Regions from separate parts of the Micromonospora sp. WMMC241 genome, predicted to be linked through region 2. Evidence: riboswitches for the same ligand, from Rfam matches in the RefSeq annotation. Region 2 holds a riboswitch; the other holds the start of a gene.
The links. A riboswitch is a leader RNA that binds a small molecule or an ion and turns the genes downstream of it on or off. The one in region 2 is predicted to bind ZMP and ZTP.
Positions count from the first base shown of each region.

Region 1: linked by a shared signal. The riboswitch ahead of O7598_RS13905 (bifunctional 5,10-methylenetetrahydrofolate dehydrogenase/5,10-methenyltetrahydrofolate cyclohydrolase) and the one ahead of O7598_RS12425 (glycine hydroxymethyltransferase) in region 2 are both predicted to bind ZMP and ZTP.

Region 1 is NZ_JAPZBF010000001.1:2,976,072-2,988,725, forward strand. It holds gene gcvP (aminomethyl-transferring glycine dehydrogenase) at 1-2,762, shown strand, start outside; gene O7598_RS13865 (DUF5999 family protein) at 2,857-3,057, opposite strand; gene O7598_RS13870 (chorismate-binding protein) at 3,181-4,371, shown strand; gene pip (prolyl aminopeptidase) at 4,396-5,343, opposite strand; gene O7598_RS13880 (MarR family winged helix-turn-helix transcriptional regulator) at 5,342-5,878, shown strand; gene def (peptide deformylase) at 5,916-6,425, shown strand; gene O7598_RS13890 (GNAT family N-acetyltransferase) at 6,405-7,223, opposite strand; gene O7598_RS13895 (sulfite exporter TauE/SafE family protein) at 7,201-7,983, opposite strand; gene O7598_RS13900 (endonuclease/exonuclease/phosphatase family protein) at 8,150-8,929, shown strand; gene O7598_RS13905 (bifunctional 5,10-methylenetetrahydrofolate dehydrogenase/5,10-methenyltetrahydrofolate cyclohydrolase) at 8,934-9,833, opposite strand; ZMP/ZTP riboswitch at 9,847-9,928, opposite strand; gene O7598_RS13910 (hypothetical protein) at 9,926-10,951, opposite strand; partial or broken gene O7598_RS31445 (beta family protein) at 11,078-12,102, shown strand; gene O7598_RS13920 (MerR family transcriptional regulator) at 12,120-12,654, opposite strand, start outside.
Region 2 is NZ_JAPZBF010000001.1:2,674,962-2,693,110, forward strand. It holds gene O7598_RS12375 (SGNH/GDSL hydrolase family protein) at 1-199, opposite strand, end outside; gene O7598_RS12380 (MmcQ/YjbR family DNA-binding protein) at 240-629, opposite strand; gene O7598_RS12385 (MFS transporter) at 665-1,888, opposite strand; gene O7598_RS12390 (AMP-binding protein) at 1,885-3,429, opposite strand; gene O7598_RS12395 (SGNH/GDSL hydrolase family protein) at 3,743-5,026, shown strand; gene O7598_RS12400 (cytochrome P450) at 5,094-6,317, shown strand; gene O7598_RS12405 (alpha/beta hydrolase) at 6,314-7,288, shown strand; gene O7598_RS12410 (alpha-hydroxy acid oxidase) at 7,281-8,384, shown strand; gene O7598_RS12415 (aminotransferase-like domain-containing protein) at 8,386-9,690, shown strand; gene O7598_RS12420 (hypothetical protein) at 9,760-10,011, shown strand; gene O7598_RS12425 (glycine hydroxymethyltransferase) at 10,060-11,496, opposite strand; ZMP/ZTP riboswitch at 11,515-11,604, opposite strand; gene O7598_RS12430 (SDR family NAD(P)-dependent oxidoreductase) at 11,712-12,518, shown strand; gene O7598_RS12435 (hemerythrin domain-containing protein) at 12,615-13,115, opposite strand; gene O7598_RS12440 (S8 family peptidase) at 13,225-14,700, opposite strand; gene O7598_RS12445 (NAD(P)H-hydrate dehydratase) at 14,810-15,673, opposite strand; gene O7598_RS12450 (histidine phosphatase family protein) at 15,657-16,388, opposite strand; gene O7598_RS12455 (hypothetical protein) at 16,597-16,926, shown strand; gene O7598_RS12460 (DNA polymerase domain-containing protein) at 16,962-17,945, shown strand; gene O7598_RS12465 (Lrp/AsnC family transcriptional regulator) at 17,950-18,149, opposite strand, start outside.

The sequences.
Region 1 (12,654 bases), 300 kb from region 2:
TGGAGGCCGTCGGCTACAGCTCCGTCGACGAGCTGATGGACGCGGCGATCCCCGAGGTGATCCGCTGGCACGGCACCCTGGACCTGCCGGCGCCGGCCGGCGAGCGGGAGGCGATCGCCGAGCTGCGCGCCCTCGCGGCCGACAACACCGTCGCCGTGTCGATGATCGGCCTGGGTTACCACGGCACGCACACCCCGGCGGTGATCCGCCGCAACGTGCTGGAGAACCCCGCCTGGTACACCGCGTACACGCCGTACCAGCCGGAGATCAGCCAGGGCCGGCTGGAGGCGCTGCTGAACTTCCAGACCATGGTCACCGACCTGACCGGGTTGGCGACGGCGAACGCGTCGATGCTCGACGAGGGCACCGCCGCGGCCGAGGCGATGACCCTCGCGCGCCGCGCGAGCAAGAGCAAGAGCCCGGTGTACGTGGTGGACGCCGACGCGCTGCCGCAGACGATCGCGGTGATCGCCGGGCGCGCCGAGCCGCTGGGCATCGAGGTGCGGGTGCTCGACCTGGACGCCGAGGCGCTGCCGGCGGAGTTCTTCGGCGTGCACCTGCAGTACCCGGGCGCGTCCGGGGCGGTGCGCGAGCACGCCCCGCTGGTCGCCGCCGCGCACGACGCCGGGGCCCTGGTCACGGTCGCGGCGGACCTGCTGGCATTGACGCTGCTGCGCCCGCCGGGGGAGATCGGCGCGGACATCGCCGCCGGCACCACGCAGCGTTTCGGCGTGCCGATGGGCTTCGGTGGCCCGCACGCCGGCTACCTGGCGGTGCGCGCCGGGCTGGAGCGGATGCTGCCCGGCCGCCTCGTCGGGGTGTCGCGCGACGCCGACGGCAACCCGGCCTACCGGTTGGCGTTGCAGACCCGCGAGCAGCACATCCGGCGGGAGAAGGCGACCAGCAACATCTGCACCGCGCAGGTGCTGCTGGCCGTGATGGCCGGCATGTACGCGGTCTACCACGGCCCGGACGGGCTGCGCGCCATCGCCCGGCGTACCCATGAGGCGGCGGCCCGGTTGGCGGCCGGGTTGCGCGCCGGCGGCGTGCAGGTGGCGGACGTGGCGTTCTTCGACACCGTCACCGCGACGGTGCCGGGGCGGGCGGCGCAGGTGGTGGCCGCCGCGGCGGCGCGCAACGTGAACCTGCGGCTGGTCGACGCCGACCGGGTCGGGGTGTCCTGCGACGAGACGACCACGGCGGCGCATGTCGCGGCGGTGTGGGCGGCGTTCGGTGTCGACGGTGTCGACGGCGACGTCGACGCGGCGTTGCCGGCCGCGCTGGCGCGTACGTCGGACTTCCTCACCCACCCGGTGTTCGGCACCCACCACTCCGAGACGGCGATGCTGCGCTACCTGCGGCGGTTGGCCGACTTCGACTACGCGCTGGACCGGGGCATGATCCCGTTGGGGTCGTGCACGATGAAGCTCAACGCCACCACCGAGATGGAACCGGTGACCTGGCCGGAGTTCGCGCACCTGCACCCGTTCGCGCCCGAGGCGCAGACCGCCGGTTACCGGCGGCTGATCGCCCAGTTGGAGGGGTGGCTGGCGGAGGTGACCGGCTACGACGCGGTCAGCGTGCAGCCCAACGCCGGGTCGCAGGGCGAGCTGGCCGGGCTGCTGGCGATCCGCGCCTACCACCGGGACCGGGGCGAGGCACACCGCGACGTGTGTCTGATCCCGTCGTCGGCGCACGGCACCAACGCCGCGTCGGCGGTGATGGCCGGGATGCGGGTGGTCGTGGTCGGCTGCGACGCCGACGGCAACGTCGACCTGGTCGACCTCGACGCGAAGATCGACAAGCATCGGGACGCCCTGGCCGCGATCATGGTGACGTACCCGTCGACGCACGGGGTGTACGAGACGGGCATCGCGCAGTTGTGCGCGAAGGTCCACGACGCCGGCGGTCAGGTGTACGTCGACGGGGCGAACCTCAACGCGCTGGTCGGGTTCGCCAAGCCGGGGCGCTTCGGGGCGGACGTGTCGCACCTGAACCTGCACAAGACGTTCTGCATTCCGCACGGCGGCGGCGGCCCGGGCGTGGGGCCGGTGGCGGTGCGCGCGCACCTGGCGCCGTTCCTGCCCGGCGACCCGGTCGGCGGGCACGTCGACGGGCGGCCGGCGATCTCGGCGGCCCGCTACGGGTCGGCGGGGATCCTGCCGATCCCGTGGGCGTACCTGCGGATGATGGGCGCGGACGGGCTGGCCCGCGCCACCGCGGTGGCGGTGCTGGCGGCGAACTACGTGGCGGCGCGGCTGCGGCAGCACTTCCCGGTGTTGTACGCCGGCAACAAGGGCCTGGTGGCGCACGAGTGCATCCTGGACCTGCGGCCGTTGACGAAGGCCAGCGGGGTCAGCGTCGACGACGTGGCGAAGCGGCTGATCGACTACGGCTTCCACGCCCCGACGATGTCGTTCCCGGTGGCCGGCACGCTGATGGTGGAGCCGACCGAGAGCGAGGACCTGGCCGAGTTGGACCGGTTCTGCGACGCGATGATCGCCATCCGCGCGGAGATCGACGAGGTGGCGGCGGGGCGGTGGCCGGCGGGGGACAACCCCCTGTCCAACGCGCCGCACACCGCGGCGATGGTGTCCGCCGACGAGTGGCCGCACCCGTACCCGCGGTCGGTGGGCGCCTACCCGGGTGGGACGGAGCGGGCGGGGAAGTACTGGCCGCCGGTGCGGCGGGTCGATGGCGCGTACGGCGACCGGAACCTGGTGTGCTCGTGCCCCGCGCCGGAGGCGTTCGAGGAGGACTGAGCGCATCGCGCCGGGGCGGTGGGTGGATCGCCGCCCCGGCCGGCGCGCCGACGGTCACCGCCGGCGCGTACGCTCACTGACGCTGCGTGATCGCTCAGGCGACGAGGGCGTGGCGGGCCGGTCCCCGGTGCGGGGCGATGGTCCGCCCGTCGGGGAGCAGCTCACCGGTGTCCTCGAAGACGATGACGCCGTTGCAGAGCAGGCTCCAGCCCTGCTCAGGGAAGCAGGCGAGGACGCGGGCGGCTTCGCGGTCGGTCGCGTCGGCGGAGGGGCAGGTGGGCTGGTGCTGACACATCGGGTTCTCCGGACTGTGGGGGCACTGTGTCATGGTTCACATGACCAGTGACGCACAGTACCAAGCGAAACCGCGCGGCATCGAGCAAGGATGCGTCTTGTTCACCCAGAATCGGCTGAACGGATGAGCCGGAACCGCCCGGACGTCGTGGAAGCGCTCCCACAGGTACCGGTCGATGTGCCCGGCGCGCCGCGGTCCTGCCGGTCCCGACTGGTCGAGACCGCCCGGCTGCAGTGGCGCCTGGGCGACGGCGGCGACCCCGCCGACCTGGCGCAGAGCTTCCTGGGCGCACACGGCGTACCCGTCGACGACCTGACCCGACCCGGCCGGCACGCCCCCGACGGGGTGTGCGGGGCGGCGCTGTTCCTGTCCGCCGCCGCCGGCGCGTACGCCATCGGCGCACCGACCGGCGCGCCCACCCCGGCGCCCGCGCTGCCCGACCTGGTCGTGGTCGTCTACCGGCACGCCGACCCGCCGCCGCGGCGACCGGCGACGGCGGGCGGCTGGTGGCTGGCCGACTGGCGCGACAGCTGGACCCCGGGCGCGCACGCCGACGCCGTCGAGGCGGTCCGCGCCGCCATCGCCCGCGGCGACGTCTACCAGGTCAACCTCGTCGGGCACGCCACGGCCGGGTACGCCGGCGACCCGCGCCCGGCGCTGGCCCGCCTCGCCGCGCTGCCCGGCGCCCGCTACGGCGGCACCCTGAGCGGGCCCGGCTGGGCGCTGGGCTGCGCCTCCCCGGAGACGCTCGTCGCCGTGCAGGACGGCCGGCTGGTCACCCGCCCGATCAAGGGCACCCGCCCGGCCACCGCCGCCGGGCGCCGCGAGCTGCTCACCTCGGCCAAGGAACGCGCCGAGCACGTGATGATCGTCGACCTGGAACGCAACGACCTGGCCCGGGTGGCCCGCACCGGCAGCGTGCGCGTCGACGAGCTGTTCGCCGTACGCCGCTGGTGCGACCTGTGGCAGGCCGAGTCGACGGTGTCCGCGGCGCCCGCCGACGGCCTGGGCCTGGCCGACCTGCTGCGCGCGGTGTGCCCGGGCGGGTCGGTCACCGGCGCGCCCAAGCACGCCGCCCTCGCCGAGGTCGCTGCCCTCGAGCCGGTCGGTCGCGGCGCCGGCATGGGCGCCCTCGGCTGGGTCGCGCCGGACCGGCTCGACCTGGGGTTGACCATCCGCACCGCCGCGGCCGACGCCGACCGGCTGCACCTGTGGGCCGGCGGCGGCATCACCTGGGGCAGCGACCCGGCCGCCGAGGTGGCCGAGGCCGCCGCCAAGGCCGCCCCGGTGCGGGCGCTGCTCGCCGCAGGCTGAGACCGGCCCCGGCCGCCGGGGCGTTCAGGAGGCGGCGAACGCGTCCAGCGCGGCGACCACCCGCTCGCCGATGCCGTGCCCGCCGCCGTGGCCGCCGGTCTCGACGATCTCCAGCCGGGCGTCCGGCCAGTCCTGGGTCAGCCGCCACGCGATGTCCGGCGGCCCGCTGACGTCGAGGCGGCCCTGGATCAGCACCCCCGGGATGCCGGCGAGGCGCCCGGCGTCGCGCAGGAGCTGACCGTCGGGCAGGAAACCCAGGTTCGCGAAGTGGTGGGTGACCAGCCGGGTGAAGCCGTAGCGGAACACCGGGTCGGCGTAGCGGGGGCTGGGCGCGTAGCCGCCGGCGAGGGAGACGTGCACGTCCTCCCACGCGCACCAGTCGCGCGCCGCGCGCTCGCGCACCGCCGGGTCCGGGTCGTTGACCAGCCGGGCGTACGCGGCGGCCAGGTCACCGTCGCGCTCGGCCTCGGGCACCCCGTCGCGGAAACGCGCCCACTCCTGCGGGAACACCCGGCCCATGTCCCGGGTCACCCACTCGATCTCCCGCCGGGTGTTGGCCACCACGCTGAACAGCACCAGCGCGGTGACCCGCCCGGGGTGGGCCTGGGCGTACGCCAGCGACAACGCCGACCCCCAGGAGGCGCCGCACAGCAGCCACCGCTCGACGCCCAGGTGCTCCCGCAGCGCCTCCATGTCGGCCACCAGGTGCCCGGTGGTGTTCACCGACAGGTCGGTGGCCGGGTCGGCCGCCGGCGGGGTGCTGCGCCCGCAGCCGCGCTGGTCGAACAGCACGATCCGGTAGGCGTCCGGGTCGAACAGGTGACGCCACGACGCGCCGGCGCCGGAGCCGGGACCGCCGTGCACCACCAGCGCCGCCCGCCCGTCGGGGTTGCCGCAGGTCTCCCAGTACACGCGCTGGCCGTCACCGACGTCCAGGTGACCCGACGCGTACGGCTCGATCGGTGGATACATGTCCGCGGTCCTCCCCGCCACCGGATACAACAGCGCTGTTACATTAGCGGACGTGACCGCCCCCGACCGCGACGCCCTCGGCACCCTGCTGCGCCACGTCCTGGACACCCTCGACGCCGACGTCGCCGCCGTGCACGCCCGCCTCGGCCTCACCGACTACCGGCCCCGCTACTCACCCGTGCTGCGCGTCCTCGTCGCCGACGGGCCGCTGCCCATCCGCGACCTGGCCACCCGCGTCGGCGTCACCCACTCCGCCGCCAGCCAGACCGTCGCCGGCATGCGCCACGCCGGCCTGGTCACCCTCACCCCCGGCGCCGACGCCCGCCACCGCATCGTCACCCTCACCGACCGGGCCCGCGCCCTGCTGCCCGCCGTCGAAGCCGAATGGGCCGCCACCGCCGCCGCCGTACGCCGGCTCGACACCGAACTGCCCGTGCCCCTGGCCGACGAGCTGTACGCCGTGCTCGACGCGCTGCGCCGCCGCCCGCTACGCGAGCGCATCGCCGACACCGGCCTGCTCCCACCCGCCCGGTGACACCCGCACCCGGTAAGCAACGGATAACCTTCCGGGCATGACTATGCGCCCGATCCGGATCATCGGCGACCCCGTCCTGCGCACCCCCAGCGAACCGGTCACCACCTTCGACGCCGACCTACGCGCCCTCGTGCAGGACCTGATGGACACCCTGCTCGGCGCACCCGGACGCGCCGGCGTCGCCGCACCCCAGATCGGCGTCAACACCCAGGTGTTCGTCTACGACGCCGACGGGCACCGCGGCCACCTCGTCAACCCCACCCTGGAGCTGTCCGAAGAACTCTCCGACGACGACGAGGGCTGCCTGTCCATCCCCGGGCTCTACTTCCCGACCCCCCGCGCCCTGCACGCCACCGCCCACGGCCACGACCAGCACGGCGAACCACTCACCATCACCGGCAGCGGCTTCCTCGCCCGCGCCCTGCAACACGAGACCGACCACCTGCGCGGCCGCCTCTACGTCGACACCCTGCGCGGCGACACCCGCCGCCAGGCGCTGCGCGAGATCCGCGCCGGGCGCTTCGACTCACCCAGCCGCGGCCGCTGACCCCACCCGGGCGACCAGCGAGAACTCGTCGTAGTCGGCGACCCGGGTGAACCCCACCCGCTCGTACAACCGCACCGCCGCCGTGTTGTCCGCCTTCACGTTCAACACGACGTGCCCGACGCGCTCGCGCAGCCGCCCGCACAACGCCGCCACCACCGCCGCGCCCAGACCCCGCCCCCGACACCGCGGCACCGTCGCCACATTGCCCAACGCCGCCACCCCGTACGCCGGCGAGAACACGTGCACCCCCGCCACCGCCACCAGCTCACCGCCGTCGCGCACCCCCACGTACTGCCCGGTCTCCACCATCCGCGCGTCGAACCAGTTCCCCGGATACGCCCGCTCGTAGAACCGCAGCAACTCCGGCAGGTCCGCCGCCCCCAACACCTCGCCCGCCGCCGGCACCCCCGCCAGCCGCCCCGGATCCGTCAACGCCATCCGAAGGTGCCGCCCACCCGGGACGTGGTCGAACGACCCGGCCAGCGCCCCGATCAGCCCGGGGGACAGGTGCGCGTACAACCGCGCCGGCAACACCGGCGCCACCCGCGTCAGCAACTCCGCCAACGCCGCCGCCCGCTGCGGCGCCGCGAACGCCAACAACGTCGGCGGCGCCACCCCGTGATACAGCAACACCACCTCGTCGCCCGAGCGGAACCACGACGTGAACGGCCAGAAGAAATCGTCCAGATCACCCAACTGGTAGGCGTGCAACACCGGATCCCGCCCCAACAGCCCGGCCAGCACCGCCCGGTCGTGCTCCGCCCGCACCGCCACCTCAGCCCACCACCCACTGGTCATAGCCCAACCGCGCCACCAACGCCAGCACCACCACCAGCAGCACCACCCGCACGAACCCGGCGCCCCGACGCACCGCCATCCGCGCGCCCACCGCCGCCCCCGCCACGTTGCACACCGCCATCGCCGCGCCCAACCACCACCACACGTGCCCGCTCACCCCGAACACCACCAACGCGCCGAGGTTCGTCCCCGCGTTCACCACCTTCGCCATCGCCGAGGCGTGCAGGAAATCCGCGCCCACCAACGCGGTGAACGCCAACACCAGGAACGTCCCGGTGCCCGGGCCGACCAACCCGTCGTACAACGCGATGCCCAGCCCGGCCACCAGCACCGCCGCCACCACCCGCGACCGGGTCCGCCGCGACGGCACCGCCACCGTGCCCAACCGCGGCCGGGTCACCACGAACACCGCCACCGACACCAGCACCACCAACACCACCGGCCGGTACGCCCCCGCCGGCACCGCGCCCGCCAACGCCGCACCCACACCCGCGGTCACCACCGCCAACCCGGCCGCCGGCCCCGCCACCGCCCAGTCCAGCTTCGTGCGCCGGGCATACGTCACCGCCGCCGTCGACGTACCGAAGATCGCCGCCAACTTGTTCGTCCCCAACGCCGTCGCCACCGGCACCCCCGGCGCCGCCACCAACAACGCCGGCAACAACAGCAGCCCGCCGCCGCCCACCACCGCGTCCACCCAACCCGCCAACGCGGCCACGCACAGCAACGTCGTCAACGCCCACGCATCCACGCCGCGCATTCTGCCCACCACGCCGCCACCGGCGAGAACGGCTGTGGCCAGCCTCACCGGCCCCGACGCCGCCGCAACCACATCCCCACGCACGCCACCGCCACGAACACCAGCATCGAACAGCACAGCAGCTTCAGCACCCGGCCAGCCTGCCAGAGCGACGTAGGGTGTGCAGGTGCGCCTGGCCACCTTCAACCTGCTGCACGGCCGCTCCCTCACCGACGGGCTCGTCGACCCCGACCGCCTCACCGCCGCCGTCACCGCCCTCGACGCCGACGTCCTCGCCCTGCAGGAAGTCGACCGCGACCAGACCCGCAGCGGCAAACTCGACCTCACCGCCCTCGCCGCCCGCGCCCTCGGCGCCGACCACCACCGCTTCGCCGCCGCCGTCGTCGGCACCCCCGGCGAACAGTTCCGCCCCCTCACCCACGACGACGACGGCCACGGCGAACCCCTCTACGGCGTCGGCCTCATCAGCCGCCACCCCGTGCGCACCTGGCACGTCACCCGGCTGCGCGCCGCACCCGTACGCTCACCCATCTACGTCCCCGGCCCCGGCGGCGGACTCGTCCTGCTCCGCGACGAACCCCGCGTCGTGCTCGCCGCCGTCCTCGACACCCCCCACGGCCCCCTCACCGTCGCCGCCACCCACCTGTCCTTCGTCCCCGGCTGGAACATCTGGCAACTGCGCCGCGTCGTGCGCGCCCTGCGCGCGCTACCCGCCCCCCGGATCCTGCTCGGCGACCTCAACCTCCCCGCCGGCCCCGCCGCCACCGTCACCCGCTGGCGGCCCCTGGCCCGCCGCGCCACCTACCCGGCCGGGCAACCCCGCGTCCAACTCGACCACGTCCTCGCCGACCCCCACCACCTCGACCGGCTCCCACCCGTCACCGCCGTCGACACCCCGCTGGCCACCATCTCCGACCACCGGCCCCTCGTCGTCGACCTCGGCTGAGACCTCACCCCAACCCGGTCTGCCGCTGCGCCGCCCGCACCGCGTTACGGAACAACATCGCCACCGTCGTCGGACCCACCCCACCGACGCGCGGCGTGATCGCCCCCGCCACCCGGGCACACGACTCGTCCACGTCCGGCAGCAACCGCCGCCCCTCGTAGCGCACCCCACCACCGACCACCACCGCACCCGGGCGCACATGCTCCGGCCGCACGATCCCCGGCACCCCCGCCGCCGCCACCAGGATCTCCGCCCGCCGCGTGTACCGAGGCCAGTCCGCGACCCCGGTGTGCACCACCGTCACCGCCGCGTTCGCCGTCGGCCGCTTCTGCGCCAACAACATCGCCAACGGCCGACCCAACGTCGCACCCCGACCCAGCACCACCACCTCCCGGCCCGACACCGGCACCCGGTGGAACGCCAGCAACGCCTCGATCCCCGCCGGCGTACACGGCAACGGCCCCGGCAACCCCAACGCCAACCGACCCATGTTCACCGGATGCATCCCGTCGACGTCCTTGTCCGGATCCACCTCGGCCAACGCCCGGTCGTAGTCCAGACCCCCCGGGATCGGATGCTGCACCAACACCCCGTGCACCCCGGAATCGGCGTTGAAGTCCGCGAGCACCGCGTGCAGATCCGCCTGCGACGCCGACGCCGGCAGATGCACGTGCGGCGACGCGAACCCCAACTCCGCCGCCTGCCGCTGCTTGATCCGGATGTAACCCGCGCTCGCGTCGTCGTCACCCACCAGCACCGTCGCCAACGCCGGCGTCACCCCCGCGGCCCGCAGCCGCCCCACCGACGCGGCCACCTCGGCCAACACCTCATCCGCCACCGGCCCACCCGGCAACAGCCGCGCGGTCGCACCGGACACCACGGAAACCGACGAAGAAGAAGACATGCGACACCTCGCCCGCGGAGGCCCAGGCGGTCGACCCCCACGACGAGCTCCCCGATGGTTCACCCATCCCCGTGCCGCCAGTCGCGTCCCCCTCAGCCTGCCACAACCCGCCGCGACACCGCATCCACCACCGCCTGCCACGCCGGCAACGACGCCAACACCGCATCCGCGCGCCGCCGCCGGTCCGCCGCCGACACCACCCGCAGATCCGCCAACACCGCCTCGAACCCCGGCCGCACCACCCGCGCCCGCTCCGGCGCCACCGCCGCCACCACCGCGTCACACCGCGCGTACGTCACCAGCACCCAGAACATCGCCTCCCGGTGCCGCCCCGCCGCCACCAACTCCGCGCCGCCGTCGAACACCACCGGCCGCCCCGCCGCACCCAGATCCGCCCCGAACGCGAAACCCTCCCGCGGCAGCCGCGCCACCTCGTCGAACACCACCGCCAACCCGGCCAGATGCTCCCGCACCCGCCCCGCGCCCACCCCACCGCCGTCCAACGTCGCCAACAACTCCGGATACCGCCCACCGAACCCGTGACCCGCCAACATCTCCGACGCCCGCACGTACCGCCGCCGCACCGTCGGATCCACCAACCCCGCCACCGCCGGCCACACCGCCACCAGCGAAGTCGGAAACACCCACGCCAACACCTGATCCGCCAACGGCGCCCGCGCGTCCAACGCCCGCAGCCCGTCCTCCACCCGCCGCCGCACGCCCGCGCACCGCCGCCGCACCCACACCGGATCCGCGAACCCCGCCGCCACCCGCCGCCGCACGGCGGCCAAGCGCCCCGACGGATCCGCGATCACCCCATCGGTACGGAACATCGGCGCGAACACCCACGACCCCAACACGTCCTCCGGGCCACCCAACTGCGCCCAGGTCACCGTGCTGACCTCCAGCAGCACCCCGCCACGGACGAACTTGCCCACCTTCGCGCCGGGGGAGTCGCGCACCAGCAACACGTCCACGTCCGACGACACCGGCAACACCGCGTCGTCCGGCAACCCCACCGTCGACCCGCTGAACAACGCCCCCTCGATCGACGGATCGACCCGCATCCGCTCCCGCACCCATTCCACCGCCACCGCCCGCGCCGCACCCACCCGCATCCGGCCGATCCTGCCAGCCCGACACCCACGCCGCCGCCCGTCCGAATACGTGGCGTTGCCGATCAGACACACAGCGTGCAATATCGATAGTAATGACTGTCGTCGAATCGTGTGGGGCGATGCGTGATGGCTGGCTACTACCCGATCCTCAAGGGCCGCAGAGCCGAGTTCGAGGCCCTCGACCACATCAACGACGAACTCGCGCCACACATCCTCCCGGTCTTCGATGTGACGGCCACCGAGCGGGGACCGATCCACGACGCCCACACCTTCGCTCAGCACGCGCAACGAACCGTCCCGCGCGACATGACCATCGCCGTCGACATCCGCCACCTGCCCGAACCCAGCAGCGGCCTCCGACGACCACTCCACGACATCGCCGAAGACCTGCACCAGTGGGGGACCGTCATGGTGCCCGTCGCGCACCTGCACGACCCTCCCGTCCGGCTGGCCGACGTCCGCGACGCCGCCGCCCTGCACGGCCGCGGCGCCGTCCTAAGACTCGGCGACGACCACGCCGACCCCGACCCCGCCGAAGCCGAAACCCGTCTCCACCGCGTGCTGCCCGCCATCGAGCTGCACACCGAGAACTGCGTGCTCCTCCTCGACGTCGCCGAGCTGCGTTCGGAGCGGGACCTGGCGCGAGTCGAACCACTCGTCCGCAAGTGCGTCGCCTGGGCGCAGCACCACCCCTGGAAAGCCGTCGTCATCGCCGCGGGAGCGATGCCACAGAGCCTGTCCCATCTGCCGCCCAACACCGTGACCCCACTACGCGTCGCGACCTCGAACTCTGGGAGCGGATCCACGATCACGGCATCCAGTTCGCCGACTACGGCATCTCCCATCCCGGAACGAACCAGCGAGCGCGAGGGCCGGCACCCAACATCCGCTACACCGACCGCGACACATGGTGGACCTACCGCGCCGCACGCGACGGCAGAGGCAACAGCGCCATCTACGATCTCTGCCGGGCCCTGGTCTCCGCCGACCACTGGCCGCCCGACGGACGACGCTTCTCCTGGGGCGACGAGCAGATCGCGCGTCGGGCGGCCGGCCACGCCGGACCCGGCACCGCCACACAGTGGCTTGCCTGGGGCACCTCCCACCACCTGGCCTACGTCGCCGCCCAGCTCGGCCTCAACCGCGCATGACGCCCACCCCGGCAGAGTCAGGCGGGGGAGAGGCGGAAGACCGGCCAACCGATCTCGGTACGCCAATCCGCCGGCACGTCGGTGTCACGCGGCCCCACCAGGTACGTCTCCCGGACCGGCCCGTCAACGGCCAGCGCGTGTCCGACCACCCACGCCCCGAGCCGCCCGTACGTCACGTCGATGTCATCGTGCGGCCCGCGGTGCACGGCAACCGCGAACTCCGCCGCCGGCAGGTCGACCACCTCGACCCGCCCCGACGGACGCGGGTCACGCACCGGCCGGTACACCACCACCGCACCGACGCCACCGGTGAACAACTCGTTCGCGTACTGCCCGCCCGGCGGCCCGGTCCGCTCGCCCACCGGATACGCCGCGTCCAACTCGGCCATCGCACCGTCGTACCAGGCACCGGCCCGCGCCAACTCCACGTCCCCCCGAACACCGGCGACCGCACCCCCGGGCACCGAACGCATCTCGACCGGCAACTCACGGTCCTCCGGCCCCAACAGCCGCCGCAGCGCGACGACCGCCCCACGGGTACGCTCCAACGCC
Region 2 (18,149 bases):
GTCGCACCGCCCGCAGCTCGGCCGCGATCCGGTCGGCCCACTGGACGTCGGGATAGCCGTCCGTCGGCTCGCACAGCCCTTCGGCGACGCTGTCGCCCAGCACCACGAACCGGTGCCACGGATGCCCGCGCAGCAGCTCGGCGGCCTCACCGGGCCGCAGGCACCACGGGTCGGTCGCCTCGGTCAACGTCGATGGCATGCCCGGCACGCTAGCCGACGCGCCGCCGTGGAGGAAGGCGTCAGGCGTCGGCCCGGTGGGCGGCGGCGAGTCGCTTCGGGGCACGCGCGAACCACGCCTCGGTGATCAGCTCGGTCAGCTCGGCCACCTCGATCCGGTCGAGCCGGACCAGCACCACCGACGAGCCGTCCAGGTGCGGCACGGTGAAGTGGACCGCCGGGTCGTCGGCCAGCACCGCCTCCTTGGCGCCCAGGTCGGGCATCCGGACGCCGAGGATCGGGCCGTCGGGCGCGGCGTCACCGAGCGCGTCGAGGTCGGCGCGGCGCAGCGGCCGCTCCCAGACGAACATCTTGTCGCGCACCCGCCAGGCCGGCAGGTCGTCGTAGGACCCGCGCTCGGTGGTCTCCGGCAGGGCGAGCGCGATGCGCCGGACGTCGTCCCAGGTGGCCATGCCGCGACGGTACGCCCACCCACCGACACGTCCGGTCAGGCCGGCGTCGGGGTGACCGGTTCCGGCGCCGGACGGTCGGCGGCGGTGCGGAACAACAGCAGCGGAGCCACGGTGAGCACCAGGCAGGCCACCGACATCACCAGCAGCGCCGGGGTCAGGCCGAGCAGCGCCACCGACCAGCCGCCGAGCAGCGCCCCCACCGGCAGGCCGAGGAACGCCACCGAGCCGGAGATGCCCAGCACCCGGGTCTGCAACGACTCCGGCACCCGCTGGTAGAGCGCGGCGCCGAGCAGCGGGTTCACCGCCGCGATGCCGATGCCGGACAGGAACGTCACCACCAGCACCACCACCAGGTCGTCGCTGAGCGCCAGCGCCAGCAGCCGGGGCGCGCCGCTGAGCGCCAGCCCGAGGGCGAACGTCGCCCGGCCGGGCAGGCGCGTGCCGACCAGCGTGAACAGCAGGTTGCCCAGCAGCGCGCCGGCCGAGAACACGCCCAGCAGCAGCCCGAATCCGGCCGGGTCGCCGAGCACCTCCTTCACCCAGAGCGGGATCCAGACCGCGACGCTGGCGTTGGCGAACATGTTGGACGCGGACACCACCACCAGCATGACCAGCAACGTCCGGTCGGTACGCAGGTAGGCGAAGCCGCCGCGCAGCGCCCGCAGGTAGCGCTCCCGGGGCGCCGGCTGCGCGAGCGCGGGCGGGTGGACCAGCACCCCGATCAGCAGCGCGCACACCGCGAACGTGGCCGCGTCGATCCAGATCGCCCGGGTCAACCCGACCCAGTCGATGAGCAGCCCGCCCAGCACCGCGCCGAACAGCGTCATGCCCCGGGCCAGCCCGTCGTAGGCGGAGGTGAGCCGGATCAGCGGCACCCCGGCCCGCTCGGCGGCCGGCTTGAACAGCACGTGCTTGACGCGGTCACCGATGCCCCGCAGCCCGCCGGCGATCGCCACCAGCACCAGCAGCGTGCCGAACCCGAGCCAGGGCGCGAGCGCCACCACCGCCATCGCGGCGGCGCTCGCCGCGTCCACGAAGACCGACGTCCGGCGTACGCCGAACCGGTCCGCCCACGGCGTGGCGAGCGCGCTGGAGAGCATGTACGGCAGCGTCTCCGCGGCCGCGACCAGGCCCATCCGGGTCGGGCTGCCGGTGGTCTCCAGCACCAGCCAGGGGATGGCGACCACCGAGATCCGGGTGCCGAGGTTGGACAGCAGGTCGGCGCCGACCAGGGTGTACAACTCCCGGCGCGGGTTCACGCCGGGCTGCCGATCGGGTGCGCGGCGGCGTACCGGGCCCGCAGCGCCCGTTTGTCGACCTTGGCGGACCGGTTCAGCGGCAGCGCGTCGACGAACTCGACCGCGCCCGGCGCCCAGGTCTCGCTCAGTTCCCGGGTCACCAGCGCGATCAGCTCGTCGCCGGTGACCGACGCGCCCGGCGCCGCCACCACGTACGCGTGCGGCAGTTCCCCGGCCACCGGGTCCGGCACCCCGATCACCGCGGCGGCGCGGACCTCGGGGTGCCCGGCGAGCACGTCCTCGATCGGCCGGGAGTAGATCGGCCAGCTGCGCTGGCGGGTGAGGATCCGGTCCTGCATCCGGTCCACCAGGTAGAGGAAGCCGTCGTCGTCGAGGTGGCCGATGTCGCGAGTGCGTACCCAGCCGTCGACGAGCGTTTCGGCGGTCAGCTCCGGCTGGCCGTGGTAGCCGACGAAGCTCAGCTTGGTACGGGCCCACACCTCGCCGTCGACGCCGGCCGGCAGCACCCGGCCGTCGGCGTCGCGGATCTCCACCGCGACGTCGCCGTACGGGCGGCCGCAGGAGCGCAGCCGCTCCGGGTGCTCCGGGTCCTCGGTGAGGCCGGGCTGCGCGCAGATGACGACCGCCTCGCTGAGCCCGTAGACGATGCGCAGGCACGGGCCGAACCGGTCGATCGCCTGGCGCAGTCGGGCCGGGGCGGCCGGCCCGGCGCCCACGTTGAACATGAACATCGCGGAGAAGTCGGCCCCCGGCAGGTCGGGGTGGTCGAGCACCTCGTAGAGCATCGGCGGGGTGACGAACGTGGAGGTGAGCCGCTCGGCGTCGACGGTGGCGACGAACGCGGCCGGGTCCCACCGCTCGCGCAGGAACAGCACGCCGCCGGTGAACAGGTTGAACAGCGTGGTGACCTGGCCGCTGGCCAGCCACATCGGCGAGTGCGACAGGTGCCGCAGCAGCGGGAAACCGGCGGCCCGGAAGTCGGCCGCGAGCGCGAGCACCTGCCGGTAGAAGCTCTCCCGGTGGTGCACCAGCTTCGGCGTGCCGGTGGTGCCGCTGGTCTGCAGGAACGACTCCGGCGCGGGCACCTCGGCCGGCAGGTCCACGTCGGTCGCGTCGGTCGCGGTGAGGTCCGGGCCGGTGCCGCCGGGACCGAGGCAGAGCACGGGTACGCCGGCCAGCCCGGCCGCGAGCTGCCCGCCCAACGGGTCGCGCGGGTCGTGCACGAAGACCTCCGGCGCGGCGAGCGCGACGAACTCGTCGATCTCCCGCCGCGAGGTGACCGGGGCGATCCACATGCTGCGGCAGCCGAGCAGGTGCAGCGCCAGCTGCAGCAGCGGACCCTCGACCGTGTTGCCGAGCATCACCAGCACCGCCGCGCCGGGGCGTACGCCGTTGCGGCGCACCGCGGCGGCCAGGGCGCGCACCTCGGCGGCCACCTGGGGGTAGGTCAGCCGGCGTCCACCGCCGACCAGCGCCTCCCGGTCGCCGAACCCGGCGAACAGCTCCAGCGCCTCGTGCACGTAGTTCGGCCGGTCGGTCATCGGGCAGCCCCCATCGTGGTCCGCGAGCGGCGTCCGGCCAGGTCGGGGCCGGGACGCAGGCGGCGGGTACCGGGGTCGGCGACCGCACCGCCGCCGGTTCCGAGCCTAGGCAGCGTCGGTCCACCGGGGACAGAGCCGATCGTCGGTGCCCGGCATCCCGCGGGCATTTGATCATGTCGATCAGGTTGATTGACGCTCGTCACCGCCGGCGGCTAGTTTCCGGTCCATCGCCCGGGAAGATGGCGCCGACCGCGCCACGCCCAGGGCTGCCGAACATGGAGGTTCGATGCCGACCCCGAAGAGATGGCACGTCATAGCGTCCGCCGCAACGCTGCTGCTCGCCGGCACCCCGGCGGTCACCGCGAGCGCCGGCCCCACCGACACCGACCGCGCCGGGCACGGGCGCGCCGAGTGGGCCGGGAGCTGGGCCGCGGCGGTGACCCGCGGGAACACCGTGGGCCTGACCAACACCGGCCTCAACGACCAGAGCATCCGGATGACGGTGCAGACCACGGTGGGTGGCCCGCGCCTGCGGGTGCGGCTCACCAACCTCTACGGCGAGCAGGCCGTCAAGGTCGGTCACGCCACCGTCGCCCGGCCGAACACCGCCACCGTCGACGACCTGTCCGACGTCGACCCGGCCAGCGTCCGCGAGCTGCGGTTCTCCGGCGGCACGTCGGCCACCATCAACAAGGGCGCCGAACTGCTCAGCGACCCGCTGGCCTACCCGGTGGCCGAGCAGGAGGACCTGGTGGTCACCCTGTACTTCCCGGTGCTCACCGGGCCGGTCACGTTCCACGGCCAGTCCCGGGTCACCAACTTCATCGGGGCGACCGACCTGACCACCGCGGCCGACGGGGCCGGCTTCACCATCAGGCCGAACTGCTGCTGGATGTTCCTCTCCGGCATCGACGTCGAGCGCAAGGCCACCCCCGGCTCGGTGGTGGTGCTCGGCGACTCCATCGGCGACGGCAACGGCAGCACCGTCAACGCCGACAAGCGCTGGCCGGACCTGCTCGCCGAGCGGCTCGTCGACGCCCGCCCGGAGGTCCGCACGCCGGGCGTGCTCAACCTCAGCCTGGCCGGCAACCGGCTCAACCACGAGGGCACCGAGCCCGGCGCGGGCGGCTTCCCCGGCTACTACGAGCTGGGCCCGAACGCCCTGGCCCGGCTCAACGAGGACGTGTTCCCGCAGACCGGCGTGCGTACCGTCATCACCCACCTGGGCATCAACGACATCTGGATGAGCGGCGACAGCAGCGAGGCGATCATCGCGTCGCTGCGGCAGCTCAACCAGCAGGTGAAGGCGCGCGGCCTGACCAGCCTGGTCGGCACCATCACCCCGTACGAGGGCAACGGCGGGCCGGGGGTGTGGACCGAGGAGAAGGACGCCACCCGCAACGCGGTGAACGCCTGGCTGCGCGGCGCCGGGCGGGCCGAGTTCGACGGCGTGCTCGACTTCGACGCCGTGCTGCGGGACCCGGCGCGGCCGAGCCGGCTGCTCCCGGCGTACGACGCCGGGGACCACATCCACCCGAACGACGCGGGCGCGCAGGCGATGGCGAACGCCGTCCCGTTGCGACTGCTCGGGCTGTGACACCGGGCGGGGGCGGCGTCGACACGGCGGCCGCCCCCGCCGCCATTCCTGGGGAGGAAGAACCGCCGTGGACGTCAGCGAGATCCTGACCGGCCTGTACAGCGAGCAGGGCCGGCAGAACCCCTATCCCTTCTACGCGGCCCTGCACGAGCACGGGCCGATCAACGCGATTCCCACCCGCGCCGAGCACAGCACCGTCACCGCCGTGGCCGGCGGGTACGACGTGGTGGATCGGATCCTGCGCGATCCCGGTTGGTACAAGGGTTTCCCGCCCGGCTGGGAGGAGCAGGAGATCCTGCGCACGTTCCTCACCTCGATGATGTTCGTGAACCCGCCGGACCACACCCGGATGCGCGCGGTGTTCGCCAGCACGTTCACCCCGCGCCGGCTGGGCGCGCTGGAACCGGTGGTGGTGCGGATCGTCGACGAGCGGCTGGAGGCGATGGCCGAGGCCGGCGCGGACGGCACCGAGGTGGACTTCGTCGCCGACTTCGCGTACCCGGTCCCGGCGCTGGTGATGGCCGAGTTCATCGGCCTGCCGGCGGCGGACCTGGCCTGGTACCGGCAGCGGGTCGACTGGATCGACGAGTACATGGACGTCGCCGGCAAGACGCCGGAGCGGCTGGCCCGGGCCAACCAGGCCGCCGAGGAGCTGCGGTCGTTCTACCGCGACCTGATCGCGCACCGTCGCCGCGCACCGGACGCCGACCTGATCAGCGGCCTGGTCGAGGTGCTCGACGCCGGCGAGGTCGAGCTGACCGAGGACGAGCTGATCAGCAACCTGATCGTGCTGTTCAACGCCAGCTTCGTCACCACCGTCTACATGTTCAGCAACGGCCTGCCGCTGCTGCTCGCCCACCCGGAGGTGACCGCCGCGCTGCCGGGCGACGACGCGCTCGCCCGGGGCTGCGTGGACGAGGTGCTGCGGATGGAGAGCCCGGTGCACTTCCTGGCCCGCTCCGCGCCCGCCGACACCGAGCTGGACGGCGTGCCCGTGGAACGCGACGACAACGTGCTGCTGCTGATCGCCGCCGCCAACCGCGACCCGGCCCGGTTCCCCGACCCGGACCGCTTCGACCCGCGTCGCGACGGCCCGCCGTCGTTGGCGTTCGGCGTCGGGCTGCACTTCTGCCTCGGCTCGGCGGTGTCGAAACTGGAGGGCCGCCTCGCGCTGCCCCGCCTCTTCGCCCGCTTCCCCCGGCTCGCGGTCACCCAGCCCTACACCTACAGCGGCAGCCTCTTCCTGCGCGGCATCGACAAGCTCTTCGTCACCACCGGGGAGGCCGGATGACGCTCGATCCGCAGGTGGTCGCGTGGCGGGCCGCGCGCGCGGCCGCCGGCGCCGCGCCGCTCTACACCCAGACGCTCGCCGAGGCCCGCGCCGCCGACCTCGCCGCGATCCGCGCCGGCGCCGGCGCGGTCGAGCCGGTGGCGGAGGTACGCGACACGCAGGTGCCCGGCCCGGCCGGGCCGCTGCCGGTGCGGATCCACCGGCCGGCCGGCGACGGCCCGCTGCCCACGCTCGTCTACTTCTTCGGCGGTGGCTGGACGCTCGGCAGCGTGGACACCGCCGACGGGATCTGCCGCCGGCTGGTCAACCTGGCCGGCTGCCAGACCGTGACCGTCGGCTACCGGCTCGCCCCGGAGCACCCGTTCCCGGCCGCGGTGGAGGACTGCCACGCCGCGCTGCGCCACCTGGCCGCCCACGCCGAGGAGTTCCGCATCGACCCGGGCCGGCTGGCGGTGGGCGGGGACAGCGCCGGCGGCAACCTGGCCGCCGCGGTGACGCTGCTGGCCCGCGCCGACGGCGGCCCCCGGCTCGCCGCCCAGGTGCTGGTCTACCCGAACACCGACCAGCGTCCCGGCCGGCGTCCGGGCGACGACGAGGACCCGCTGCTGTTCAACAGGCACTCGGTCGGCTGGTACCGCGGCCACTACCTGACCGACCCGGGCGACGCGGCCCACCCGCTCGCCTCGCCGCTGCTCGCCGAGGATCTGTCCGGCCTGCCGCCGGCGCTCGTGGTCACCGCCGGGCACGACCCGCTGCGCGACGAGGGCCGCCGCTACGCCGAGCGGCTGCGCGAGGCGGGCGTGCCCACCGAGACGGCCGACTACCCGGGCATGGTGCACGGCTTCTTCGCCATGCCCGGCGTGTTCGACGCCGGCCGAGACGCCCAGCAGCGCGCCGCCACGTTCCTGCGCCGGCGCTTCGGCCTCGACCCGACGCCTACTCGGGCGACCGTCGGGACCGAGCATGCCTGAACCCGAACCGGGCTTCGTGGAGCCGGCGTGCCTGGACGACTTCGCGGCGCTGGCCCGGGCGGTGCTCCCGGCCGACGTGTGGGACTACGTCGACGGTGGCAGCGGCACCGAGACCGCGCTGGCCGCCAACCGGGCCGCGCTGGACCGGGTGGCGGTGGTGCCCCGGATGCTGGCCGGCGTGGAGGAGGCCTCCACCGAGGCGCCGCTGCCGGGTGGCCGGGCCGCGCTGCCGGTGGCGGTCGCGCCGATGGCGTACCAGCGGTTGCTGCATCCCGACGGCGAGCCGGCGCTCGCGGCGGCGGCCGGCGCGGCGGGTGTGCCCTACGTGGCCAGCACGCTGTCCAGCACGCCGATCGAGGAGATCGCGGCGGCCGGCGGGACGGTCTGGTTCCAGCTCTACTGGCTGCGGGACCGGGCGCTGGTGGCCGACCTGCTCGACCGGGCGCTGGGCGCCGGGTGCGCGGCGGTGGTGGTCACCGTGGACGTGCCGGTGCTGGGCCGGCGGCTGCGCGACGCGCGCAACGGCTTCGCGCTGCCGCCGCACGTCACCGCCGCCAACCTGCCCGGCGGCCGGGACGACCTGGCCCACCAGGGCACGCCCGGCGTCTCGGCCGTGGCGGTGCACACCGGCGCGGTCTTCGCCCCGGCGCTGAGCTGGGCGGACCTGGCCTGGCTGCGCGAGCGTACCCCGGTGCCCCTGCTGGTCAAGGGCATCCTGGACGCGCGCGACGCGGTCCGCGCCGCGGACGCCGGCGTGGACGCGGTGGTGGTTTCCAACCACGGCGGCCGGCAGCTCGACGCCGCACCGGCCAGTGTGAGCGTGCTGCCGGAGGTGGTCGACGCGGTGGGGGAGCGGTGCGCGGTGCTGCTGGACAGCGGCGTCCGTGGCGGCGTGGACGTGCTGCGCGCGCTCGCGCTCGGCGCGTCAGGCGTGCTCGTCGGCCGGCCGATGCTCTGGGCGCTCGCCGCCGGCGGCCGGGCCGGCGCGGAGACCGCCCTCGAACTGCTCGCGGCCGAGCTGCGCGACGCGCTCATCCTCAGCGGCTGCCCCGACCCGGCGGCGGCCCGGCGGCTGCGCACCCGGATCGGAGGCTGACGTGGAACCGGTGGACCTGACCGTCACGGCGCTGCACGGCAGCGTCGACGACCCGGCGTTGAACTCGATGAACTTCCTCAACGAGGTGGCACAGCACTATCCCGACGCGGTGTCGCTGGCCGCCGGCCGGCCCTACGAGGAGTTCTTCGACTCGACGCGGCTGCCCGAGCACCTGGACCGCTTCCGCCGGCACCTCGCGGACGACCTCGGGCTCGACCCGGGCCAGGTGGACCGGACGCTGTTGCAGTACGGCCGGACGAAGGGGATCGTGCACCACCTGGTCGCCCGCAATCTCGCCGTCGACGAGCGGATCACTGTCGACCCGGAGGCGATCGTGGTGACCGTCGGCTGCCAGGAGGCGATGTTCCTGGTGCTGCGCGCGCTGCGGGCCGACCCGTCCGACGTGCTGTTCGCGGTGGCGCCGACGTACGTCGGGCTGACCGGCGCGGCCCGCCTGGTCGACCTGCCGGTGCGCCCGGTGGCCGGCGGGCCGGACGGCGTCGACCTGGCCGACCTGCGCGCCGGGGTGCGCCGGGCCCGCGCCGAGGGGCTGCGGCCGCGGGCCTGCTACGTGATGCCGGACTTCGCCAACCCGTCCGGGGTCAGCATGGACACCGCGCACCGGCGCCGGCTGCTCGACCTGGCCGCCGAGGAGGACCTGCTGCTCATCGAGGACAACCCGTACGGGCTCTTCCCGGCCGCCGGCACGGACCGCCGCCCCACGCTCAAGGCGCTGGACACCGCCCGCCGGGTGGTCTACCTCGGCTCGTTCGCCAAGACCGTGCTGCCCGGCGCCCGGGTCGGCTACGTGGTCGCCGACCAGCGGGTGAGGGGATCGGACGGCACGGTCGGCCCGCTCGCCGACCAGCTCGCGAAGATCAAGAGCATGGTCACGGTGAACACGTCGCCGATCAGCCAGGCGGTGATCGGCGGCGCGTTGCTGGCGCACGACTGCTCGCTGGTCGCCGCGAACGTCCGGGAGCGGGCCGCGTACGCCCGCAACCTGGACCACCTGGTCGACGGGCTGGCCCGGCGCTTCCCGGCCGGCGGCCCGGTGCGCTGGACCGTGCCGGCCGGCGGCTTCTTCGTGGTGCTGACCGTGCCGTTCCCGGTCGACGACGCGTTGCTGCACCGCTCCGCGCGGGAGTACGGCGTGCTCTGGACCCCGATGGCGCACTTCTACGACGCCGGCACGCCGGTGAACGCGCTACGACTGTCGGTGAGCGCGGTCACCCCGGTGCAGATCGACAGGGGCCTGGACCGGCTCGCCGCGCTCGTCGCCGACACCGCGGCCGCGCCGGTCTGACGCCGTACCGTCGTCGTTCCGGCACCACCCGTGTTCCGTCGCGCCCGGGTGTCCGTTGATAATGGACGGATGGTTGCCTGGGAGTACGCGTTGCTGGTCCGCCGCTATCAGGGGCAGGGCCGGAATTTCCACGTCTCGTTCGTCTGGTACGGCCCGGACGGGTCCCGCACCGACGTCACCGCGTACGGCGACACGGCGGTCGCGCACCTCAACCGGGTGGGCCGGGAGGGCTGGGAGTTGGTCTCCGCCGCCGAGGACGTGAACAACGTGCAGGGCAGCACCGAGGTGCACCGCTACCACCTCAAGCGCCCGCTGCGCTGAGGTCCGCGCCCCTGCCGGCCGCCCGGTCGGCAGGGGCGCGGGCGCGTCTCAGCCCAGCTCGACCTCGGGATAGAGCGGGAACGGGGTGAGCAGGTCGGCGGCCTGCTTGCCGACCGACTCGGCGGTCGCCGGGTCGAGCACGTACTTCGCCTTCGACGGGGCGCCGTCCGGGCCGGTGCCCGCGCTGGTCTGGGTGAGCACGGTGTGCATCAGCTCGGCGGTGGCGTCCATCTCGGCGGTGCCGAGGCCCCGGGTGGTCAGTGCCGGCGTGCCGATCCGGATGCCGGAGGTGTACCACGCGCCGTTCGGGTCCTGCGGGACCGCGTTGCGGTTGGTCACGATGCCGGAGTCGAGCAGCGCCTGCTCGGCCTGCCGGCCGGTCAGGCCGTACCCGGAGACGTCGATGAGCACCAGGTGGTTGTCGGTGCCGCCGGTGACCAGCGTCGCGCCCCGGCGCAGCAGCCCGTCGGCGAGCGCCCGGGCGTTGTCGACGATCCGCTGGGCGTAGTCGGCGAAGTCGGGGCGCCGGGCCTCGGCCAGCGCGACCGCCTTGGCGGCCATCACGTGCGGCAGCGGGCCGCCGAGCACCATCGGGCAGCCCCGGTCGACCTGGTCGGCCAGCTCCGGGCCGCAGAGCACCATGCCGCCGCGCGGGCCGCGCAGCGACTTGTGCGTGGTGGTGGTGACGATGTGCGCGTGCGGCACCGGGTCGAAGTCGCCGGTGAAGACCTTGCCGGCGACCAGCCCGGCGAAGTGCGCCATGTCGACCATGAAGGTGGCGCCGACCGAGTCGGCGATCTCCCGCATGACCCGGAAGTTGACCTTCCGGGGGTACGCCGAGTAGCCGGCGACCAGGATCAGCGGCTTGAACTCCCGGGCCGCCTCGGCCACCCGGTCGTAGTCGATCAGGCCGGTGGCCGGGTCGGTGCCGTAGCTGCGCTGGTCGAACATCTTGCCGGAGATGTTCGGCCGGAAGCCGTGGGTGAGGTGCCCGCCGGCATCGAGCGACATGCCGAGCATCCGCTGGTTGCCCAGCTCCCGGCGCAGCGCGAACCAGTCCGCCTCGGTGAGGTCGTTGACCTGGCGGACCTGGGCCTTCTTCAACGCGGGCGACTCGACCCGGTCGGCCAGGATCGCCCAGAAGGCGACCAGGTTGGCGTCGATGCCGGAGTGCGGCTGCACGTAGGCGTGGGCGGCCCCGAACAGCTCCTTGGCGTGCTCGGCGGCCAGCGCCTCGACGGTGTCGACGTTCTGGCAGCCGGCGTAGAAGCGGCGGCCGACCGTGCCCTCGGCGTACTTGTCGCTGAACCAGTTGCCCATCGCCAGCAGCGTCGCGGGGGAGGCGTAGTTCTCGCTGGCGATCAACTTCAGCGACTCGCGCTGGTCGGCCAGCTCCGCGCCGATGGCGTCCGCCACCCGCGGCTCGACGGCGCGGATCACCTCGAGCGCGCTGCGGAAGGCGGTGGACTCGACGTTGTGCGACATGCGACCTCCTGGTGACGTGCGGAAGGCCCAGGCGCTCGGCATGCGTCCTCATGACGAGGCCGCTCCCCGATGGTGCTCCATCTCCACGCGCCAGTCACGGCCCGTGCCGATCCTAGCGGTCGGCGCCGGACCGGACCTGCGGGGTTGGGCGTCCCCTCGTGGGGCACACGAGGGTGACGGCCGGTCCGCCGGCCGCACCGAGAGGAGGCACGACCATGACCACACCGACCACCGGACGGCCGCTCGCCGTGGTGACCGGGGCGTCCAGCGGCATCGGGTACGAGTTGGCCGTCCAGTTCGTCGAGCACGGGTACGACGTGGTGGCCGTCGCCGAGGACGCGGGGATCGAGTCGTCGGCGGGCGACCTGCGGCGCGACGGCGGCCCCGAGGTGCACCCCGTGCGGGCGGACCTGGCCACCCCGGAGGGGGTGGAGCGGCTGGCCGGGGCGGTGACCGCGCTGGGACGTCCGGTCGACGCGCTGGCGCTCAACGCCGGCCGGGGCGCGGGCGGGGACTTCGTCGGCGGCACCGACCTGGTCGACGAGCTGAACATCGTCGACCTGAACGTACGCTCGACCGTGCACCTGGCGAAGCTGCTGCTGCCGGAGATGGTCCGGCGGGGCGCGGGACGGGTGCTGTTCACCTCGTCGATCGCCGCCACCATGCCCGGGGCGTACCAGGCGGTCTACAACGCCTCGAAGTCGTTCGTGCAGTCCTTCGCCGAGGGGATCCGCAACGAGCTGAAGGACAGCGGCGTGACGGTGACCGCGCTGATGCCCGGTCCGACGGACACCGAGTTCTTCGACCGGGCCGACATGGCGGACACCCGGGTCGGCCAGGGGAAGAAGGACGACCCCCGCAAGGTCGCCGAGGACGCCTTCGAGGCGTTGATGAAGGGCGAGCACAAGGTCGCGGCCGGCTCAATGATCAACAAGATCCAGACCGCCGCCGGCAAGATCGTCCCGGACCGGCTGAAGGCGGAGCAGCACCGCAAGATGGCCGAGCCCGGCTCCGGCGACTGAGGTGCAAGGAGGGGCCCCTTGTTAACGCATTCTGCATAGGCGGGGCCCCCTCTTAACATCCACGTGTCAAGCGGGGGCCCCGCCCTGCATCCGGGGTCAGGCGGTCACGGCGTCGCGGGCCTTCTTCAGCGCCTTCGGGGCGGTCGGCGTCTTCGGCGCCTTCGGGCGCAGGTCGAGCATCCGCTGGCCGATCTCCTGGAGCTGGTTACGGCCGAGCGCGTCGCGCACCTTCGGGAACCACTCCTGCTCCTCCTCCTCGACGTGGTGCAGCACGTTCTCGATCAGCACCGTCGTCTTGGCGACGAACCGCTCGTCGTCGGCGTCCATCGCGAACAGCTCGAGGCAGAGCACGTCCGCGACGTGGTGCTCCTCGTACGACTCGAGGATGTCGTCCTCGACGTCGGGCACCAGCTTGCGGACCTCCGGGTACATCACCTCGTTCTCCAGGTAGGTGTGCACCGTCAGCGCCTCGATGATCTGCGTGACGATCTTCCCGCGTTTGCTCGCCGGCCCGTCCTCGGCATCCTGGAAGGCCTTGAACAGGCGGCGGATCTCCTTGTGGTCCTCCTTGAGCAGGACGATCGCGTCGGTGGACACCGGGTTACCTCCTAGGTCGGCTGACGATGCCCCCCTACCCGACGTCCGACCAGGACAAACGGACCGGGCCCGGCGCAGTCGCGCCGGGCCCGGTCGGTGTGGGTCGCGGTTACCGCACCGCGTTGTACGCGTCGACCAGGCCGGCGCCGTAGAACCCGTTCCGGTTACCGCCGGAGCAGGTCGCGTCGTAGGCGTTCGGACCCGTCGGAATCAGCGGGACCGGGTTGTAGACGCCGGCCGGGCAGGACTTCGCCACCGCCGTGCGCTCCAGGAACGACGACAGCTGGCCCGGGGTCATGCCCGGGTGGGCCGACAGCGCCAGCGCCGCGACGCCGGTGGCGTGCGGACCGGACATCGACGTGCCCTGCTTGTAGCCCCACCCGTTGGTGCGGGTGACGGTGTTGAAGGTGGTGGACAGGATGCCGTCGGTGGACGTCGAGCGCGCGCCCTGGGTGCGGAACCGGGTGTCGCCGCCCGGCGCCGTCACGTCGATCACGCCCTGGCCGTAGGAGGAGTAGTAGCTCTTCTCGCCGGTCGGGCCGACCGCGGCGACGGTCACCACGCCGGGCACCTCGGCCGGCAGGTCGAGGCAGGCGTTGGTGAGGTTCTCGCGCTCCTCCGGGGTGCCGTTGTTCGGGCTGCCGGTGTCGGTGATCTTGTGCGCGAGGTCGTAGTTGGAGTTGCCGGCGGACGCCACGTTCAGCACGCCCTTGGACTGCGAGTAGCGGATCGCCCGCTGCACGGCCTGCCACACCGGGCGCTGCCGGGCGTCGTTGCGGCAGTTCAGCTCCCACGGGTCGATGTAGTAGCTGTTGTTGGTCAGCCGCATGCCGTGGTCGGCGGCCCAGAGGAACCCGCAGACCGCGGCCTCCGGGAAGATGTAGCCGTCGTCGTTGACCACCTTGACGGCGGCCACCTTGACCCCGGGTGCGATGCCGGCGACGCCGACGCCGTTGACCGCTGCGGCGATGGTGCCGGCCACGTGGGTGCCGTGGTCGCTGGTGGTCGGGTTCCACGCCGCCTCGGCGGTGTCGGTGACGCCGCCGACGCAGGACGTGCTCTTGTCCTTGGCGATCTGGGTCGCCAGGTCCGGGTGGGTGCTGGAGATGCCGCTGTCGAGCACGCCGACGACGACGTCCGGGCGGCCGGTGGTCACCGCGTGGGCCTGCGGAAGGTGGATCATGTCCATGTCCCACTGCTGGCCGTAGAGCGGCTCACGGGTGGGGTCGGCGGTGGCGGCGGTCGCGGACACCTCCACCGTTTCGCCCTCGTCGAGGGCGGTGCCCAGGCCGGCGGTGGACGCGACCGACTGGACGCCCGCGCCTGCCACCCGCGTGGGGAACGACGGGTTGGTCGAGCGCACGACCAGCACGCCGATCTGGTCGTAGCTGGCCACCACCGTGCCGTCCGCGGCCGCCACCCGGGCGGCGGCCTTGCCGGTGGTGGTGCCCTGCGGGGCGAGGACCAGGTAGGAGGTCTCCGGTCCGGCGGCCGCCACCGGCGACGGAACACCGGTGAGGGCGAGGCCGACGCCGAGCGCCGCGGCGGACGTGCCGGCCAGTGTCTTGCGACGAAGATTCTGCACACGTACTCCCAGGGGCCGATCCGGGACGAGCAGGCTGCTCGCCGTTGCCCGTTCAGCGTGGCGGCGGCCTGTGGTGTTACACACACCACAGGCCGCCGCACGTCGACCGTCAGACCGTCGCCAGGGTGTAGGGGATCTCGTCGAGCAGCTCACGGGCGAGGAACCCGATCCGGCCGTACCGGGGCACCAGCCGCTGCCCGCTCACCGCGTGCGCGAACGCCGCCCAGCAGGCCGCCTGCGCCGGGTCGGCGCCCCGGGACAACAGCCCGGCGAGCAGGCCGGCGCGCACGTCACCGCTGCCCGAGGTGCCCAGCCCGGCGTCGCCGCTCTCCTCCCGCCAGGCCCGGCCGTCCGGCGTGGCGATGTGGCCGTACAGCGAGACCACCGCGTCGTACCGGCCGGCCAGCTCGACCGCCTCGGCGTCCAGGTCGTCGCCGGGGTCGCGGTCGAGCAGGTGCCGGGCCTCGGTGAGGTTCGGGGTGAGCACCGCCTTGCGGCCGGAGCCGGCCAGCAGGTCCGGCTCGTGGCTGAGCGCCCCGAGCGCGTACGCGTCGAGCACCAGCGCGGTCTCCCGGCCGGCCGCGTCGAGCACCAGGCGCAGCAGCTTCCCGGTGGCGTCGATGTCCGTCAACCCGGGACCGACCGCTACCACGTCCGCGTCCGCGACCAGGCCACCGAGCACGTCACCGGGGTCGCCCCGGACCGCGCCCTCGCCGGTCTCCGGCAGGCCGACCACCAGTGCCTCGGGGACCTGGATGCTGAGCGCCGCGGCGGTGGACTCGGCGGTGGCCAGCTGGAGCACACCGGCGCCGGCGCGCAGTGCGGCCACGCCCGCCAGCAGCACCGCCCCCGGGGTGAACCGGGAGCCGCCGACCACCAGCACCGTGCCGCGTGCCTCCTTGCCGCCGGTGGGCACGGGCAGCGCCCAGTCACGCAGCAGCGCGGGGGTGATCACGTCAGACCGGTTCGGCATGGACCTCGTCCTCCCTGGTGGGCCGCGCCCCCTGCCGGTGCAGGTGGGCGACGTCGTTGAACGTCTCCGGGCGCAGCCGCCCGGCGTCGTCGGCGCGCCAGCCGGTCACCGAGCAGTTGGCGATGACGTGCTCGCGGGTGAGCGCCATCAGCTCCTCCTCGGTGAGCCCCTCCACCAGGTAGCGGAGCAGGAAGACCAGCGCGTCGTGGCCGAACAGCAGCACCCGGCCGCCGTCGTGGTCGCGCCGCAGGTCGCCGAGCAGGGTGCGCAGCCGCAGGGCCACGTCCGTCCATGACTCGCCGCCGGGCGGACGGTAGTAGAACTTGCCGAGCCGGTCGCGCCGCCGCGCCTCCTCCGGGTGGCGCCGGCGCACCCCGTGCCCGGTGAGCCCGTCGAGGATGCCCAGCTCCCGGTCGCGCAGCCGCTCGTCGCGGCTCATCGGGACGCCGGTCCCGGCCAGCGCCAACTCGGCGGTGCGCAGGGCGCGCAGGTACGGCGACACCACGGCCACCTCGGGCCGGCGCCCCTCGGGCAGGCCGGCCAGCCACCGTCCGGTCGCCCGGGCCTGCTCCTCGCCGGTCGGCGACAGCGGCACGTCCGCGTCGCGGTGGGTGAGGTCGATCAGCTCGGCGCCGGACGTCTCGGCCGCGGTGGCCGCGACGTTCGCGGTGCTCTCGCCGTGCCGGACGATCCAGAGCTCTGCCAACTCCGCCATGCGGCTCCCGGTACCCGAGCCCCGCGCCGGGTAACCGCGCCGGCCCGGCCGGTCTGAACCGGCCGACCGCGGGGCGCGCCCGCCCGCGGCCGCTCCGGCCGGCTCCGCGGCCGTGCCCACCGGGTGTCGTCGGTGGGGCAGCGCGAGGTTGCATCGACCCGGCAGAATGTCCGCCGGGCCGCCGGTGGCCCGTGCGGAAGGGGTGGGCATGTCGACGGTGGTGCGAGGGCTGCGCGAGGCGCTGGTGCTCTTCGTGATCGCGGTGGTGGTGATCGCGGCGGCGGTGGGCATCTGGGTCGCGGTCGGCGGGGGCGACTTCGTGCACCGGGTCGGCGTGGCGTTCATGCTGGTGGGCGGCTTGATCGGGATGACCGGTGACCTGACGTTGAGTCGGATCGGCATGCTGCCGGCCCGGTCCACGTTCGGGCTGGCGCCGGAGCGCGAGGACGGCGGCGGTGGCCGGGTGCTCACCGGTGTCGGCATCTTCCTCTTCGTCTCCATCCCGCTGATCGCGGTCGGGATTCTGCTGGTCGCCTGAGGAGATGCCCGCACGACGCCGGCCGGTGCCCTACGGTGTTCTGCGTGGCGACCGCGGCGGCCGAGGAGATCCGGGTAGGGGAGCGGCTGGTCCGCGTCTCCAGCCCCGACAAGCCCTACTTTCCGGAACGCGGGCTGACCAAGCTGGACGTGGTGCGCTATTTCCTCGCCGTCGGCGACGGGATCCTGCGGGCGCTGCGGGACCGGCCGACCATGCTGGAACGCTGGCCGCGCGGGGTGTTCGAGGGTGCCAAGGTGGCCACCCGGCAGACCAACAAGGGCGACGCCTTCTACCAGAAGCGGCTGCCGGCGGGCGCGCCCGACTGGGTGCGCACCGCGCACATCACGTTCCCCAGCGGCCGGACCGCCGACGAGGTGGCCCCGAGCGAGTTGGCGGTGGTGATCTGGGCGGCCAACCTGGGCACCCTGCGCTTCCATCCGTGGCCGGTGTCGAAGGCCGACGTGGAACGCCCCGACCAGTTGCGCATCGACCTGGACCCGATGCCGGGGGTGGAGTTCGCGCAGGTGGTGCCGGTGGCCCACGAGGTGCGGGCGTTCCTGGCCGAGCTGGGGATGGAGGGTTTCCCGAAGACCACCGGTGGGCGGGGCATCCACGTCTACCTGTCCATCGAGCCGCGGTGGAGCTTCGGCGAGTGCCGGCGGGCGGTGCTGGCGCTCGGCCTTGAGATGCAGCGCCGGCTGCCCGACCTGGTCACCACGACCTGGTGGCGTGACCAGCGTGACCGGCCGGTCTTCGTCGACTACAACCAGATGGCCCGCGACCACACCATGACCTCGGCGTACTCGATCCGGCCCACGCCGGCGGCGCTGGTCTCCGCGCCGCTGGACTGGGCCGAGCTGGACGACGCCCGGCCGGAGGACTTCGACGTGCTCAGCATGCCGGCCCGGTTCGCCGACCGCGGCGACCCGCACGCCGGCCTGGACGGCCGTCGGTACTCGCTGGAGCCGCTGCTGGCCCTGGCCGACTCCGACGGGCTGGAGCCGCCACCCGAGCGTTGAGCGCTCAGGCCCAGGGGCTCTGGGTGCCGTCGAACTCCTCGAAGACCAGCCAGGTGCGGGTGGAGAGCACCCCGGCGATGCTCTGCACCCGGTCGAGCACCACGTCCCGCAGGGTGGCGTTGTCCGGCGCGCGGACCAGCGCCAGCACGTCGTGCTCACCGCTGAGCAGCGCCGCGTGCTCGATGTAGCGCACCTGGGCCAGCT